3 regions of the Phenylobacterium zucineum HLK1 genome follow, and region 1 is predicted to be linked to each of the others. Evidence: predicted binding sites of a transcription regulator. Region 1 holds the regulator's gene; each other region holds the start of a gene.
The links. Region 1 encodes LexA, which represses DNA repair genes until DNA is damaged. Its sites were predicted from a motif close to ATGTTCNCNANNTGTTCT; they were not measured.
Positions count from the first base shown of each region.

Region 2: the regulator LexA is predicted to act here: its motif matches at 1,826-1,843, upstream of recA (recombinase RecA).
Region 3: the regulator LexA is predicted to act here: its motif matches at 2,686-2,703, upstream of PHZ_RS02165 (DUF72 domain-containing protein).

Region 1 is NC_011144.1:1,968,025-1,973,327, forward strand. It holds gene PHZ_RS21645 (hypothetical protein) at 1-256, shown strand, start outside; gene PHZ_RS09685 (hypothetical protein) at 222-425, opposite strand; gene PHZ_RS09690 (anthranilate synthase component II) at 477-1,067, shown strand; gene trpD (anthranilate phosphoribosyltransferase) at 1,075-2,088, shown strand; gene trpC (indole-3-glycerol phosphate synthase TrpC) at 2,085-2,858, shown strand; gene lexA (transcriptional repressor LexA) at 2,993-3,682, shown strand; gene PHZ_RS09710 (ComEC/Rec2 family competence protein) at 3,686-5,303, opposite strand, start outside.
Region 2 is NC_011144.1:1,090,126-1,095,428, forward strand. It holds gene hsdR (EcoAI/FtnUII family type I restriction enzme subunit R) at 1-1,564, opposite strand, end outside; gene recA (recombinase RecA) at 1,931-3,016, shown strand; gene PHZ_RS05395 (methyltransferase) at 3,387-4,169, shown strand; gene alaS (alanine--tRNA ligase) at 4,296-5,303, shown strand, end outside.
Region 3 is NC_011144.1:397,476-402,778, reverse strand. It holds gene PHZ_RS02175 (TetR/AcrR family transcriptional regulator) at 119-886, shown strand; gene PHZ_RS02170 (M28 family metallopeptidase) at 944-2,599, shown strand; gene PHZ_RS02165 (DUF72 domain-containing protein) at 2,751-3,575, shown strand; gene PHZ_RS02160 (TetR/AcrR family transcriptional regulator) at 3,667-4,287, shown strand; gene PHZ_RS02155 (alpha/beta hydrolase) at 4,291-5,303, shown strand, end outside.

The DNA of each region.
Region 1 (5,303 bases):
GGAGACCGCCCGCCGGCACGTGCTCGAGCTGACCGAAAAGGACTGCTGCGTCCGGTCGGCTAAGGGCGTGTCCGTACCTCCCGAGATGCTGGAGCGGCCCGAGTGGCGGGGCTTTCTCAGGGACAACGCCGCCAACGTCCAGCGGCTGTTCGCGGGGCTATCCGAGCGGGGCGTGATCGAGGCGTGGAGTCGGCTCGCGCCGCCGCTGCCGGCCGACGACGCTAAGGGGCTTCGGGCTTCTCCAGCGGGTGCGTGACGAGCGGCGGGGCCAGCACCATCGCCGTCGCGAACGCCAGGGTCGACACCGCCAGGAGCGCGGCGGCCGTCAACGCCGGCCAGATCCGCTCACGCCGCACCGGCGCAGCCAGCAGCGCCCGCGCCCGCGCGATCGCCGCCGCATCGAGAGTCGAATCGTCAGCCGACATGGACCGAGCATCCCGCTTGGCGGACGGCTCCGCAAAGCCTAGATGGGACGCATGATCCTGGTGATCGATAACTACGACAGCTTCACCTACAACCTGGTTCACTATCTGAACGAACTGGGGGCGGAGACGCATGTCGTGCGCAACGACGCGATCACCGCCGAACAGGCGCTGGCGCTGAAGCCGGAAGCGATCCTGCTGTCGCCCGGCCCCTGCACGCCCAACGAGGCGGGCGTCTGCCTGTCGCTGCTGGCCAGCGCGCCGGCCGACCTGCCGATCTTCGGCGTCTGCCTCGGCCACCAGTCGATCGGCCAGGCGTTCGGCGGCGAGGTGGTCCGCGCCAAGGCGCTGATGCACGGCAAGACCAGCCTGATCCATCACAACGGCAAGGGCGTGTTCGCCGGCCTGAAGAACCCCTTCACCGCCACGCGCTATCACAGCCTCTCGGTCGAGAAGGCCGCCCTGCCGCCGGACCTCGAGGTCACGGCCTGGACCGACGACGGCGAGATCATGGGCGTGCAGCACAAGACCCGGCCGATCTTCGGCGTGCAGTTCCACCCCGAGTCCATCGCCACCGAGTGCGGCCACGAGCTGCTGTCCAACTTCCTCGACATCGCCGGCGTGAAGCGGCTCGCCGACGCCTGAGCCGCCGATGTCCGACGCCTTCAAGCCGCTCCTCTCGCGCCTGGCCGACGGCGCGACCCTGTCGGACGACGACGCCGACGCGTTCTTCTCGGCCTGCCTCCGGGGTGAGCCGACGCCGGCCCAGGTCGGCGCCGCCCTGACGGCCATGCGGATGCGCGGGGAGACGCTCGGCGAGATCGCCGCCTGCGCCCGCGCCATGCGGCGAGCGGCGATCCACCTCGAGCCGCCGTTCCCCACCATCGACGTCTGCGGCACCGGCGGCGACGGGCTGCACACGCTGAACATCTCCACCGCCGTGGGCTTCGTCGCCGCAGGCGGCGGGCTGAAGGTGGCCAAGCACGGCAACCGGGCGATGTCGTCCAAGTCGGGCACGGCCGACGTCCTCGGCGAACTGGGCGTCAACATCGCCGCCCCGCCCGAGAAGCAGCTCCAGGCGCTGGACGAGGCCGGCATCTGCTTCCTGTTTGCGCCGGCGCACCACAGCGCCATGCGTCACGTCTCGCCGATCCGGGCCGAGCTGGGCTTCCGGACGATCTTCAACCTGCTGGGGCCGCTGACCAATCCGGCCGGCGCGCAGCGGCAGGTGGTGGGCGTCTTCGCCGAGCGCTGGGTCAAGCCGCTGGCGCAGGCGCTCGGCATGCTGGGGTCCGAGAAGGCCTGGGTCGTCCACGGGGCCGGGCTCGACGAGCTGACCACCACGGGCGAGACCTCGGTCGCCGAGTTCTCGGACGGCAAGGTCCGGCTGTTCACGATCACCCCGGAGGCGGTGGGCCTACGCCGCGCGGCCCTGGCCGACATCACCGGCGGCAGCCCGGCCGAGAACGCGCAGGCGCTGCGCCGCCTGCTCGCCGGGGAGACCGGCGCCTACCGCGACATCGTCGCCCTGAACGCCGCCGCGGCCTTCCTGGTCGCCGACAAGGTCGAGACGCTGCGCGAGGGGGTCGAGCTGGCCGGCCGTGTCCTGGACGAAGGGCGCGCCCAGGCCGCCCTGGAGCGACTCGTGGAGATCACCGCCCCATGAGCGACATCCTCGAGAAGATCGCCGCCTACAAGCGCGACGAGGTCGCCGTCCGCAAGGCCGCGCAGCCGACGATCGCGCCGCCGGCCGAGGCCCCGCGCGGCTTCCGCGCCGCGCTGACGCGGGCGCACGCCCCCGGCCGCCTGGCCCTGATCGCCGAGATCAAGAAGGCCTCCCCCTCCAAGGGGCTGATCCGGGAGGACTTCGATCCGCCCGCCCTCGCCCGCGCCTACGAGGCCGGCGGCGCGGCCTGCCTGTCGGTACTGACGGACGGGCCCAGCTTCCAGGGCGACGACAGCTACCTCGCCGCGGCCCGGAGCGCGGTGCGCCTGCCGTGCCTGCGCAAGGAGTTCCTGGTCGATCCCTGGCAGGTGGCCGAGAGCCGGTCGCTCGGGGCCGACGCCATCCTGGTGATCCTCGCCATGGTCGACGACGTCCTCGCCGCCGAGCTGATGGCCGAGGCCCAGCGGCTGGGCATGGATGCCCTGGTCGAGGTGCACGACGAGGCCGAGATGGCGCGCGCCGGCGCGCTCGGCGCCGACCTGATAGGCGTGAACAACCGCAACCTGCGGACCTTCGAGGTCGACCTGTCCACGACCGAGCGGCTGGCCACGATGGCCCCGGCCGGCGCCCTGCTGGTCACCGAGAGCGGCATCTTCACCCCCGCCGACGTCGCTCGCCTGGAACGCTGCGGGGCACAGGCCATGCTGGTGGGCGAGAGCCTGATGCGGCAGGCCGACGTGACCGCCGCAACCCGCGCCCTCCTCGGCTGAGTCGCCCGTTCCGCCGTCCGGCGCCGGGCCAGTTCTCCTGATTTTTCAGGGAGAACGGTGGTAACTTGACATTAACTAGGAACACCTAGAGAATATCGATAACGTTTGCGCTTTGTTCCAGAGGTCGCCTGCAGATGCTCACCCGCAAGCAGCATGAACTGCTCATGTTCATCCATGAGCGGATCAAGGAAACCGGCGTCTCGCCGTCCTTCGACGAGATGAAGGAAGCGCTGGACCTGGCGTCCAAGTCCGGGATTCACCGGCTGATCACCGCCCTGGAGGAACGCGGCTTCCTGCGCCGCCTGCCCCACCGGGCCCGCGCGCTGGAGGTGGTCCGCCTGCCGCAGCAGGCCACGGCCGCCGCTCCGCCCAAGGGTCGCGCCCCCTTCAAGCCGCAGCTGGTCGAGGCCGGCCAGGCCATGCCGGTCGCGGCCAACGACACTCGCGAACTGCCGATCCTCGGCAAGATCGCCGCCGGGACCCCCATCGAGGCCATCCAGCAGGAGCGCGACCGGCTGCCGGTCCCCGAGGCGATGCTTGGCGCGGGCGAGCACTTCGTCCTCGAGATCCAGGGCGACTCGATGATCAACGCCGGCATCCTCGACGGCGACTTCGTGGTGATCCGCCGGACCGACAGCGCCAACTCCGGCGACATCGTCGTGGCCCTGGTGGACGGCGAGGAAGCGACCTTGAAGCGCCTGCGCAAGAAGGGCGCCTCGATCGCGCTCGAGGCGGCCAACCCCGCCTACGAGACCCGCATCTTCGGCCCCGACCGCGTGGCGGTGCAGGGCCGCCTCGTCGGCCTCATCCGCCGTTACCACTAGGCCCTAGCGCCCCCTGGGGTCGAAGCCCCAGGTCCAGGGCCTGCGTCCGCGCAGGTCCTGGCTCCAGGCGATGCGCCAGCTTCCGTCGCTCCGCCGCCAGAGTTCGGCCGAGCCGCCGGCGCGGAAGTCGGCGCCGGTCAGCACCAGCGGCGCCCCGCAGCTCTCCGGGCGGAAGTCGTTCCTCAGGATCACCACCTCTGCCGAGCCGCAGAGGGCGTCAAGGCGGCCCGGCTTCAGCGGCCGGCGCAGGTTCCAGGCGGCGGAGACCCGCATCGGCGCCCCCGCCCCCGGCGCACAGCTCCAGCGGTCGCAGTCGAATCGTTCGTCCCGCTCGGCCTCCGAGGTCAGCGGCGTCAGGCCCCGGCGGCGGGCCCACAGCTCGGCCCCGAACAGCTTCACGTCCGGACGCAGCAGCACCGCCTCGCGCCCCTCGCGGACCGCCACGGCGGCGCCGTCGGCGCTGATCCACAGGTCCGGCGTCGCCGGTCGCGGCGCCCAGAGCACCGACAGGGCCAGCGGCAGGCCCGCCCAGCGCAGCCGTCCTCGCCACAGGCAGACGAAGAGCAGGCCCACGAACGAAGCCGCCAGCGTCCAGGCCGGCGCGCTGGGAACCAGCGTCTGGGCCATGGGGGCCGAGGCCGCCGCTGCGGCGATGCGGTTCATCAGCTCGATCGCAAGCCCCGCCGCCTCCAGCGGAATGCGCCCGAGGCCGAAGGGGGCCAGCGCCGCGCCGAGGGCCAAGGCCGGCATCAGAAGGAAGGTGGAGATCGGCGCCACGGCCAGGTTCGCCAGCAGGCCCCAGGTGGAGACGCGGTTGAAGTGCTGGATGGCGAACGGCCCCGTGGCCAGGCCCGCGACGAAGCTGACGGCCAGGCTGGCGGCGGTCCAGGTCACGACCGCCTGCGGCAGGCGGATCCACCAGGGCGCCTCGATCTCGCGGATCGGCCGGGGCCAGCCCTCGGCCAGCGCCACCAGAGCGGCGGTGGCGGCGAACGACATCTGGAACCCGGGCTCGGTCACCGCTTCCGGCTGGAGGAGGAGCACCCCCATGGCGGCCAGGGCCAGGGCGTGCAGGCTAATCGCCTGCCGGTCGGCCAGGACGGCGGCGAAGGCCACCGCCGCGGTGATCGCCGCCCGCTCGGCCGGCGGCGGCGCGCCCGACAGCACAAGATAGCCGCCGACCGCGGCCAGACCGACCAGCGCCGCCACCTTCTTGCCCGACACCCGCAGCGCCAGCCACGGCCAAGCGGCCACCGCCAGGCGGGCGGCGGCGAAGGTGAAGCCGCCCACGATCGCCATGTGCAGGCCGCTGATCGAGATGATGTGCGCCAGGCCCGAGACGCGCAGGTTCTCCACCTGCTCGGGCGGAATGAACGCCTCGTGGCCCGTGGTCATCGCCGCCGCCAGCCCGCCGCTCTCCGGGCCGAGGGTCTCGACGATCCGCCGGGTCAGCGCCCAGCGGACAGCGTTCACCCGCATCGTCAGCCGCAGCCGCCAGGGCGCCACTGTATCGGGCGTCCACCACTCGGGCGGCCGCAGCGCCAGACCGACCCCGCCGACGCTCTCGAAGAAGGCGTCGCGCGCGAAGTCGTAGGCCCCGGGGCTGGCCGGAGGCGGCGGG
Region 2 (5,303 bases), 880 kb from region 1:
GGCGGCAGGTCTGGGCATCCACGCCGGTTGAGAGCAGACGCGAGGTCGTGACGATCACCGGATAGCGCGACTCGGGATCGATGAAGTTGCCCAGCTGGTCGAGGCCGTCCTTGTCGCTGCCGGTGATCCGCATGACGTAACGGTGATTGGCGTCGCACAGGTCCTTGTTCTCGTTGACGAGGGCTTGACGCATGCGAGCCGCGTGCTCCTCGTCGACGCAGAAGACGATGGTCTTCTGGAAGCGATCGCCGCTCTCCTTCAGGAACTCGGTGACCTTGGCCGCGACCAGCTTGGTCCGGTCGTCCAGCACCAGAGTTCGGTCGAAGTCCCGGCGATTGTAGATTCGGTCCTCGATCTCGTTTCCGTCGCGGTCGACCTGACCCTTCTCGGGCCGGTAGCCTTCGACGTCACGGTCGATGTGGACCTTGATCACCTTGTAGGGAGCGAGGAAGCCGTCGGCGATGCCTTGGCGCAGGGAGTAGGTGTAGACCGGCTCGCCGAAGTAGGCGCTGTTCGAGACGTAGGTCGTCTCCTTGGGCGTGGCGGTCAGGCCGATCTGGGTGGCGCCCGAGAAGTGCTCCAGGATTTCGCGCCAGGCCGCATCGTCGGCTGCGCTGCCTCTATGACACTCGTCGATCACGATCAGATCGAAGAAGCCGGGGGAGAAGTCCTTGAAGATCTTCTGCCGCTCCTCGGGTCCGGTGATCGCCTGATAGAGGCCGAGGTAGATTTCGAAAGCCGTGTCGACGCGACGGCGCTTGTCCATCGCGAGCGTGAGATCGACCTCGGTGCCGTCCGCACGCTCGATGGTCTTGGACTTGGTGGACAGCTTGGCCATCGCCGGCCCGAATGGGCGGAAGTCGTTAACCATGGTCTGATCGACCAGGATGTTCCGGTCGGCCAGGAAAAGGATCCGCTTCTTCTGGCCGGCCTTCCACAGCCGCCAGATGATCTGGAAGGCGGTGTAGGTCTTGCCCGTGCCGGTCGCCATCACGAGCAGTACGCGGTCGCGGCCCTTGGCGATGGCTTCGACGGCCGCGTTGACCGCATTGACCTGATAGTAGCGAGGAGCCTTGCCGCTCCCGTCGTCGAAGTAGTCCTGAAGGACGACCTCCTCGGCCTCCGGCGTCAGCCCTTTCCAGGCGCAGTAGCGCCTCCAAAGTTCGGCTCGCGTCGGGAAGGCGTCCAGCGCGACGTCAGTTTCCTTCTGGTCGGCGGCGCCCGTGCGGTCATGGAAGACGAAGCCATCGCCATTGGAAGAGAAGGCGAACGGCAGGTTCAGGATGTCGGCGTACTCCAGCGCCTGTTGCATCCCGTCGCCGACGGCGTGCCGGTTGTCCTTGGCCTCGATGATGCCGATCGGAACGTTCGGCTTGATGTAGAGGATGTAGTCGGCGCGTTTGGCCTTGCCCCGGGAGACGAGCTTACCGCGAACCGTGATGCGGCCCTTGGTGAAGGAGACTTCCTCAAGGAACTGAGTCTGCTCATCCCACCCGGCGCGACGCAGCGCAGGCGTGATGAACTTCGTGCAGATGTCGCGCTCCGACAGCGCGCGCTTATCCACCGCGGCCGTCCGTCATCGATGCAGAACTGCAGCTGGTGATCAAAGCACTCCCCCGCCGCGACTTCAGCGCGAGCGGAGCCATGTCGTCAACCGGCAGCCGTTGGGCGCGCTGCGTCGCCGCTTGGCGGCGGAAGCGGAATCCTCGCGGAGGAGAGTTCTCGTCGAGCCAGCGACAGTTCGTAGCGGCCAGTGACGAATCCCAGCCGCCAGAGGACAAATCGAAATAGCCATCCCAGCGAGGGCGTTCCGCGCCGCTCGCGAAGAACATCTTGCGAACCTGGAACAAAGGAGGTACGCATGAGTCCTCGGCGACGGCGTGAGTTCGACGGCCGGGTTGGCGGAATCGTGGGATAGAGGGCGCTGGATATGACTCAGTCGGCGTTGAGGCTCGTGGGCAAGGAAGACGGAGAAAAGCAGCGCGCGCTCGAGGCGGCGCTGGCGCAGATCGATCGGGCCTTCGGCAAGGGCTCGGTGATGAAGCTGGGCGACAAGGGCAAGATCGTCGAGATCGAGTCCGTGTCGACGGGCTCGCTCGGCCTCGACATGGCGCTGGGCATCGGCGGCCTGCCCAAGGGCCGCATCGTCGAAATCTATGGGCCGGAAAGCTCGGGCAAGACGACGCTCGCCCTGCACGTGGTGGCCGAGGTGCAGAAGGCCGGCGGCACCGCCGCCTTCGTGGACGCCGAGCACGCGCTCGACCCGTCCTACGCCCACAAGCTGGGCGTGAACCTGGACGACCTGCTGGTCGCCCAGCCCGACACCGGCGAGCAGGCGCTGGAGATCACCGACACCCTGGTGCGCTCGAACGCCGTGGACGTGATCGTGGTCGACTCGGTGGCGGCGCTGACGCCGCGGGCCGAGATCGAGGGCGAGATGGGCGACAGCCTTCCGGGCCTGCAGGCGCGCCTGATGAGCCAGGCGCTGCGCAAGCTCACCGCCTCCATCTCCAAGGCCAAGACGCTGGTCATCTTCATCAACCAGATCCGTATGAAGATCGGGGTGATGTACGGCTCGCCCGAGACCACCACGGGCGGCAACGCGCTGAAGTTCTACGCCTCGGTGCGCCTCGACATCCGCCGCACCGGCTCGGTCAAGCAACGCGACGAGATCGTCGGCAACAACGTCCGGGTGAAGGTGGTCAAGAACAAGGTCGCCCCGCCGTTCCGCGAGGTCGAGTTCGACATCATGTACGGCGAGGGGATCTCCAAGCTGGGCGAGATCATCGACCTCGGCGTCAAGGCCGGCGTCGTCGAGAAGGCGGGCTCCTGGTTCTCGTTCAACTCCCAGCGCATCGGCCAGGGCCGCGACAATGTGCGCGAGTTCCTGAAGCAGAACCCCGACATCGCCGAGCAGATCGAGGCCAAGGTCCGCGGCGCCAAGTCGGCGATCGAGGAAGAGCTGCTGGTCGGCCCGTCCGAGGGCGAGGGCGACGAGGCCGACGGCTCGCTCTGAGCCAGGGCCGGAAAGACTCCTCTGGACCTGCGCCGCGCCGGCGGCGGGCCTCCCCGCCAACCCGGTCCGCCGCCTCCACCCTGCGCGCAGGCGCAAGCCACAGAGGCGAGGACGCCTGGGGGCCGCCCCCCAGGCGTCCTTTTTCGTTCCCGGCCATGCGCGAGCCGCGGGTGCAGCGAAAGCCCAGCTTGCGCGTTCCAGCCCGGCACAACCGGGCGGACCCTTGTTTCAGACTCAGTCGGACCACGCGCTTCTCGCCCTCCTCGGGGCTCTGGACCAGAGGGGCTACGACTTCGTCACGCCCCTCAACCCGACCTCCTGGCGGACACATCGCCGTCGCCGGCCTCTAGGCGAGCGCAACCTTCGGGACGTGCTGGGATGGGGGCTGCCCTTCCCGAGCGGCGCCATCGACGGCGAGATCGAGGCTCTGCTGGCGGAGGCCGGGGCGCTGCGTGAGGAAGAGGGCGGCTATCGCTCCACCCTTCGCGTATCGCGGCTCGCCGGGACGCTCTTCCTCCACTCGGCCCTCGGTTCGCGCGAGCCCGGCAAGGTGTTCCTCGGTCCCGACAGCTACCGATTCGCGGAATTCCTGCGCGTGGAGCTGACCGGCAAGGCCGCGGCGCGGAAGGTGGTCGAAATCGGCGCGGGGGCCGGGGTCGGCGGAGTGGTCGCGGCCCGGCTCGGCGGTGCGGAGCTGGTCCAGCTCGGCGACGTGAACGAGTGCGCCCTGCGCCTGGCGCGGATCAACGCCGCGCACGCCGGCGTCACCGCCGCCGCCGTGCGGTCCGACGGCCTCTCCGACTTGGACCCCGACGCGGACCTCGTCGTCGCCAATCCGCCCTTCATCGCGGCGAGCGGACTCACCCACAGCGATGGCGGCGACCGGCATGGCACGGCCATCGCGCTTCGGTGGGCGGACGAGGCCATGAGCCGCCTGCCGCCGGGCGGACGCCTGCTGCTCTACACCGGTGCGCCCATGGTGGAGGGAACGGACATCCTGCTGGCCGGCCTGCGCAGGCACGCGCGCGAGCGGGCCTGCCGGCTGGGCTACCGCGAACTCGATCCGGACATCTTCGCCTCCGAGCTGCGCCGCGAGGTCTATGCGGACGTGGAGCGGATCGCAGCCGTCGGCGCTGTCGTGGAGAAGCTCTGACGCGAAGAAGCTCTGAGCGCGGATCTGCGCCGGTTCCCACGCTTTCCCTTCACCCCCGTCTTCGCGTAAACGGACGCGGCCCCCACATGAGGGGGCCGAAGTCCCCGTTCCGCAAGACGAGACCACATGGCGAGCCTGAACGAGATCCGCACGCACTTCCTGGACTTCTTCCAGCGCAAGGAGCACGCCGTGGTCCCCTCGGCTCCGCTCGTGCCGCAGAACGATCCCACGCTGCTGTTCGTCAACGCCGGGATGGTGCCCTTCAAGAACTACTTCACCGGCGCCGAGGCCTCGCCGTGGCCGCGCGCGGCCAGCTCGCAGAAGTCGGTCCGGGCGGGCGGCAAGCACAACGACCTCGACAACGTCGGCTACACCGCGCGCCACCACACCTTCTTCGAGATGCTGGGGAACTTCTCGTTCGGCGACTATTTCAAGGAGCGCGCGATCAGCCACGCCTGGGAGCTGCTGACCAAGGAGTGGGCGCTGCCGGTCGAGAAGCTGATGGTCACGGTGTACCACACCGACGACGAGGCCGCGGCCCTGTGGAAGAAGATCGCCGGCCTGCCCGACCACAAGATCGTCCGCATCCCGACCAGCGACAATTTCTGGTCGATGGGTGACACCGGCCCCTGCGGTCCCTGCTCGGAGATCTTCTACGACCACGGGGAGCACATCCCCGGCGGCCCGCCCGGCAGCCCGGACGAGGACGGCGACCGCTTCGTCGAGATCTGGAACCTCGTCTTCATGCAGTTCGAGCAGTTCGCCGACGGCACGCGCGCCGACCTGCCCAAGCCCTCGATCGACACCGGCATGGGCCTGGAGCGGATCGCCGCCGTGCTGCAGGGCGTGCACGACAACTATGACGTCGACCTGTTCAAGGACCTGATCGCCTCGACCAAGGCGCAGCTGCGCGCCGAGGGCTCGGACACCACGCCCTCTCACCGGGTGATCGCCGACCACCTGCGTTCGTCCAGCTTCCTGATCGCCGACGGGGTCCTGCCCTCGAACGAGGGCCGCGGCTACGTGCTGCGCCGGATCATGCGCCGGGCCATGCGCCACGCCCACCTGCTGGGCGCGGACGAGCCCCTGATGCACCGCGTCGCCCCGACGCTCGTGAACCTGATGGGCGAGGCC
Region 3 (5,303 bases), 1.6 Mb from region 1:
GCCCCTTGCACAATCCTTAGCGTCGCCTCGCCGGAGCCTCTGGCGGGTTCCGTGCAGTCCGCCCTTTGCCGCAAACTCCGTATGATGTAAAGTGTAGTAGCGAAAAAACTGGAGCCGCATGGGCAAGGAACTTCCCGGGGACGACGATCCCAGACGCAGCATCGAGCTGCTGTGGGGCCAGCACGAACCCGGCAGGCGCGGACCCAAGCCGCGCTTCTCGACCGCCGACGTGGTTCTGGCCGCGATCGCCATCGCCGACCGCGACGGCCTCGCCGCCATCTCCATGCGCGCCGTCGCCCAGTCGGTGGGCGTCTCGCCCATGTCGCTCTACACCTACGTGCGCTCCAAGACCGAGCTGCTCGCCCTGATGTTCGACCAGGTGATGGGCGAGATGCAGGACCCGCCGCCGGACCTGGAGTGGCGCGCGGCCCTGACCTTCATGGCGCGCGAACGCTGGCGCCTGGGCCTGCACCGGCCCTGGCTGCTGGACGTGGCCCACCATCGCCTGCCGCTGGGCCCCAACCTTGTGGCGCGGCTCGAGGGGGTGATCCGGACCCTGGACGCCACCGGCCTTCCCGAGCTCGACAAGGACCTCGTGGCCGGCGTGATCGTCAACTATGTCCGCGGCGCCCTGCACGAGCTGCGCGAGGCGCGCGAGGCCGAGGAGCGGAGCGGGCTGACCGACGAACAGTGGTTCTCGCTGGTCGAGCCGGCGCTGCAGACGCGCCTCGACCCGGCCCGGCGCCCGACCCTGGTCCGCCTGCGGGAGACCTGGCGGAAGGCCCGCGGACGCGCGAACGACCCTACCGTCCGCTTCGAGCAGGGGCTGGAGGTGGTGCTGGACGGAATCGAGGCGTTCATCGCCAGGCGGCGGTCCGAGGCCTAGCGGAGGCGGACGCCGGCCATTAGGGTCGCGCCACTCTTAGCCAGTCCGAGTGCCTGAATGAAAAAACTCCTCCTGTGCGCCGCCGCCTCGATCGCCTTCGCGACGGCCGCCGCCGCGGCTCCGGCCGCCATCGACGCCGCCCGCCTGACCCAGGACATCAAGGTGCTCTCCTCCGACGAGTTCGAGGGCCGCGCCCCGGCCTCGGCCGGCGAGGAGAAGACCGTCGCCTACCTGATCGAGCAGATGAAGGCCGCGGGCCTTTCGCCCGCCGGCGACCTGAAGGCCGACGGGACCCGCGCCTGGACCCAGGACGTGCCGCTCGCCCGCTTCGCCACCAAGGGCCCGGTGAAGGTCAGCGTCACCGCCGGCGGTGCGACCCAGCAGTGGACCCAGGGCGAGCAGGTCGCCATCCGCGCCGCCCAGACCGGCGCCGACCGGCTGGTCCTGAAGGACGTCCCGGTGGTCTTCGCCGGCTACGGCGTGAAGGCCCCCGAGAAGAACTGGGACGACTTCAAGGGCTATGACCTGAAGGGCAAGATCGCCCTCGTCCTCGTCAACGATCCGGACTTCGAGGCCGGAGAGGGCGACTTCGGCGGCAAGGCCATGACCTACTACGGCCGCTGGACCTACAAGTACGAGGAGGCCGCCCGCCAGGGCGCCGTCGGCTTCCTGGTGATCCACGAGACCGACCCGGCCTCCTACGGCTGGGCGACCGTGAAGAACTCCAACACCAACGAGATCTTCGACGTCATCCGCAAGAACCCCGCCGAGGCCCACGCGCCCCTGGAGGGCTGGGTGCAGCGCGACGTGGCGGTGAGCCTGATGAAGACCGCCGGCCTCGACTTCGACGCGCTGAAGAAGCAGGCCCAGACCCGCGACTTCCGGCCCGTGGAGCTGAAGGGCGTCACCTTCTCCACCGACTACGCCATCGACGCCCAGAAGGTCGTCTCCAAGAACGTCGTGGGCGAGGTCCGCGGCGCCGAGCGCCCCGACGAGCGGGTGATCTACACCGCCCACTGGGATCACCTCGGCGTGGGCCTGCCCGACGCCCGCGGCGACAAGATCTACAACGGCGCGCTCGACAACGCCTCGGGCACGGCCGCGCTGCTGGAGCTCGGCCGCATCTACGCCAAGGGTCCGAAGCCCCAGCGCTCGGTCACCTTCCTGGCGGTGACGGCCGAGGAGAAAGGCCTGCTGGGTTCGGAGTACTACGCCGACAACCCGCTCTATCCGCTGTCGAAGACCGTCGCGGTCATCAACATGGACGGCGTCAACCTGCTGGGCCGGTTCAAGGACGTGACCATGTCCGGCGATGCGCCCATGACCCTGCAGGACGACATGATCCGGGTGGCCAAGGCGGGCGGCCTGACGTTCAGCCCCGATCCCAATCCGCAGGCGGGCAGCTTCTACCGCTCGGACCACTTCCCGTTCGCCAAGCGCGGGGTGCCGGCGATCTCGTTCGGCTCCGGCGAGACGCTGGAGAAGGGCGGCAAGGCCGCCGGCCGCGCGGCCTCCGAGGCCTACACCAAGGACAAGTACCACCAGCCGGCCGACGAGTTCGATCCCAACTGGGACATGTCGGGCGCCGTCCAGGAGATCGGCCTCTACTACCAGCTCGGCCACGAGCTCGCGAACAGCCGCACCTGGCCCGAGTGGAAGGAAGGCGCCGAGTTCAAGGCAGCCCGCGACGAGACCAAGGCGGAGCGGCAGTAAGGTCCTCCGGAGGGCGGCGCCGCAACGCGCCGCCCTTTCTCTATCCCGGCCTGCCGCCGCCCAGCCCAGCCCAGCCCAGCCCAGCTGGAACATCTTGAGAACTTCGCGGATCGACGTTAGCTAAAGGCGCGATCAAGGCGGGAGGCCCACCATGGCGGCGGCAGGCAGGATCCGGTGCGGGATCGGCGGCTGGACGTTCGAGCCCTGGCGCGGGGTGTTCTATCCGGCGGGCCTGCGGCAGGCCGACGAGCTGGCCTACGCCAGCCGCCGCCTGACCGTCATCGAGATCAACGGCACCTACTATTCCAGCTTCAAGCCCGACAGCTGGGAGAAGTGGCGCGCGGCCACGCCCGAGGGCTTCCAGTTCTCGGTGAAAGCCTCGCGCTTCTGCACCAACCGCAAGGTCCTCGCCGACGGCAAGGGCTCGATGGAGATCTTCCTGAACCAGGGCCTGGCCCTGCTGGGCGACCGGCTCGGGCCGATCCTGTGGCAGTTCGCCCCCACCAAGAAGTTCGACTACGACGACTTCGCCGGCTGGCTCGAGCTGCTGCCGAAGAGCCTGGACAACCTCAGGCTCCGCCACGTGGTCGAGGTCCGCAACGCAAGCTTCGCCGACCCGAAGTTCGTCGCCCTCTGCCGCGACCACAACGTGGCGATCTGCAACTCCGAGAACGAGAACTATCCCTTCATCCCTGACGTGACCGCCGACTTCGTCTACCTGCGGCTGCTGTCGGCCTCGGACGACATCCCCACCGGCTATTCGCCCGCCGATCTCGACCTGTGGGCCGGCCGGTTCCGGGCCTACGCCGAGGGCCGCATCCCGGACGACATGCGCCCGATCGACCGCACCGGCCCGCCCGAGGAGCCGCGCGACGTCTACGCCTTCGTCATCCACGAGGGGAAGGTCCGCGCCCCGGCCGCGGCCATGGAGTTCATCCGCCGGGTCGATCCGGAGTTCCGGCCGCAGGACCTGTAACCACCGTCACGCCACGGAACGCTTGCAGGCCCCCGCGTTACCCGCGAGAATGACGCGCGTCATTTTCGTAGAACGAGTCTGCACACCCTCCATGGCCCAGGTCGCCTATCTTCCCGTCGGCAAGCGCGAGCAGACGAAGGTCCAGAACCGCCAGGCGATCCTCGACGCCGCGCGCGAGGTCTTCGGCGAGATGGGCTACGAGGCCGCCACGGTGCGCGACATCATCCGCCGCACCGGCCTGGCCGCCGGCACCTTCTACAACTACTACCGCTCGAAGGAGGAGGTGTTCGCCGCCCTCGCCGACGACGGCGCGCGGCGCTTCGGCCCAATCCTGAAGAAGATCCGCGCCTCCAGCGACGACTTCGAGACCTTCGTGCGCCAGGCGATCGCCGCCTACTTCGGCTTCATGGCCGACGAGCACACCAGCTGGCTGGCCCGCCGTCCGCCCGGCGAGCCGCACCCCCACGTCCACGGCGAGACCCCCGAGATGGCCGCCGTCTTCGCCGAGGTGCGGGACGCCCTGATGGAGGCCATCGCCGCCGGCCGGGGGCCCGTGGCCGACCCCGACTACATGGCGGCCGCCTGCATCGCCATCGCCCGCGACGTCGGGGACAAGATGATCGAGCGCCGCCCCATCGACACCCAGGCCGCCACCGACTTCGCCGTGGCCATGATCCTCAACGGCCTGCGCGGCCTGCCGGGGGCGAAGTAGGAGATGCCGCCGGCCGGGGCCCAGCGCCTGATCGCCCGCACCCTCCTGTCCCTGCCCGCCCCCGTGCTGCGGCTGATGTCGGGCGGCGGGGTCGTCTACAAGGGCGGGCGCACCCTCGACCCGCGGCTCCAGTTCCTGGCGGCGCAGGCGCGCGGCGCCCCGCCGATGGAGAGCCTCTCGCCCGAGGAAGCCCGCCGGGGCGAGACCCAGGCCATCGCCGCGGTGGCCGGCTCGCCCGAGCCCGGCGTGACCTGGGAGGACCTCGCCGTCCCCGGCGCCGCCGGAGAGATCCCCGCCCGCGCCTACCGGCCGCAGGGGCAGGACCCCGAGGCTCCGCTGATGGTCTGGGCCCACATGGGCGGCGGCGTGATCGGGACGATCGAGACCACCCACGCCTTCTGCACCCTGCTGGCGAAGATCGCCCGCGGGCCGGTCCTGTCGGTGGACTATCGTCTCGCGCCCGAGCACCGCTTTCCCGCCGGCCTCGACGACGTGCTGGCCGCCTACCGCTGGGGCCGGGACAACGCCGGCCGCTTCGGCGCCCCCGCGGGCAAGGCGGCCCTGGGCGGCGATTCCATGGGCGGGAACTTCACCGCCGCCGCCTGCCAGATGCTGAAGCGGGCGGGCGAGGATCAGCCGGTGCTGCAGCTCCTCGTCTATCCCTGCACGGACGTGGCGTCGCAGACGGCCTCCATGACCACCTACGCCGACGCCTTCCCGCTCTCGCGGCCGATGATGGACTGGTTCATGCGCCACTACCTCGGCCCGGGCGACGATCCGGCCGACCCGCGCCTGTCGCCGCTGAAGGAGAAGAGCCTCAAGGGCCTGGCGCCGGCGGTCGTGGTCACCGCCGGCTTCGACCCGCTGGTGGACCAGGGCGAGGCCTACGCCAAGCGGCTGCGCGATGCGGGCGTCCCCACCGCCTACCGCTGCTACGACAGCCTGGCCCACGCCTTCACCGCCTTCACCGGCGCCGTGCCGGCCGCCGACATCGCCTGCCGCGAGATCGCCGGCCT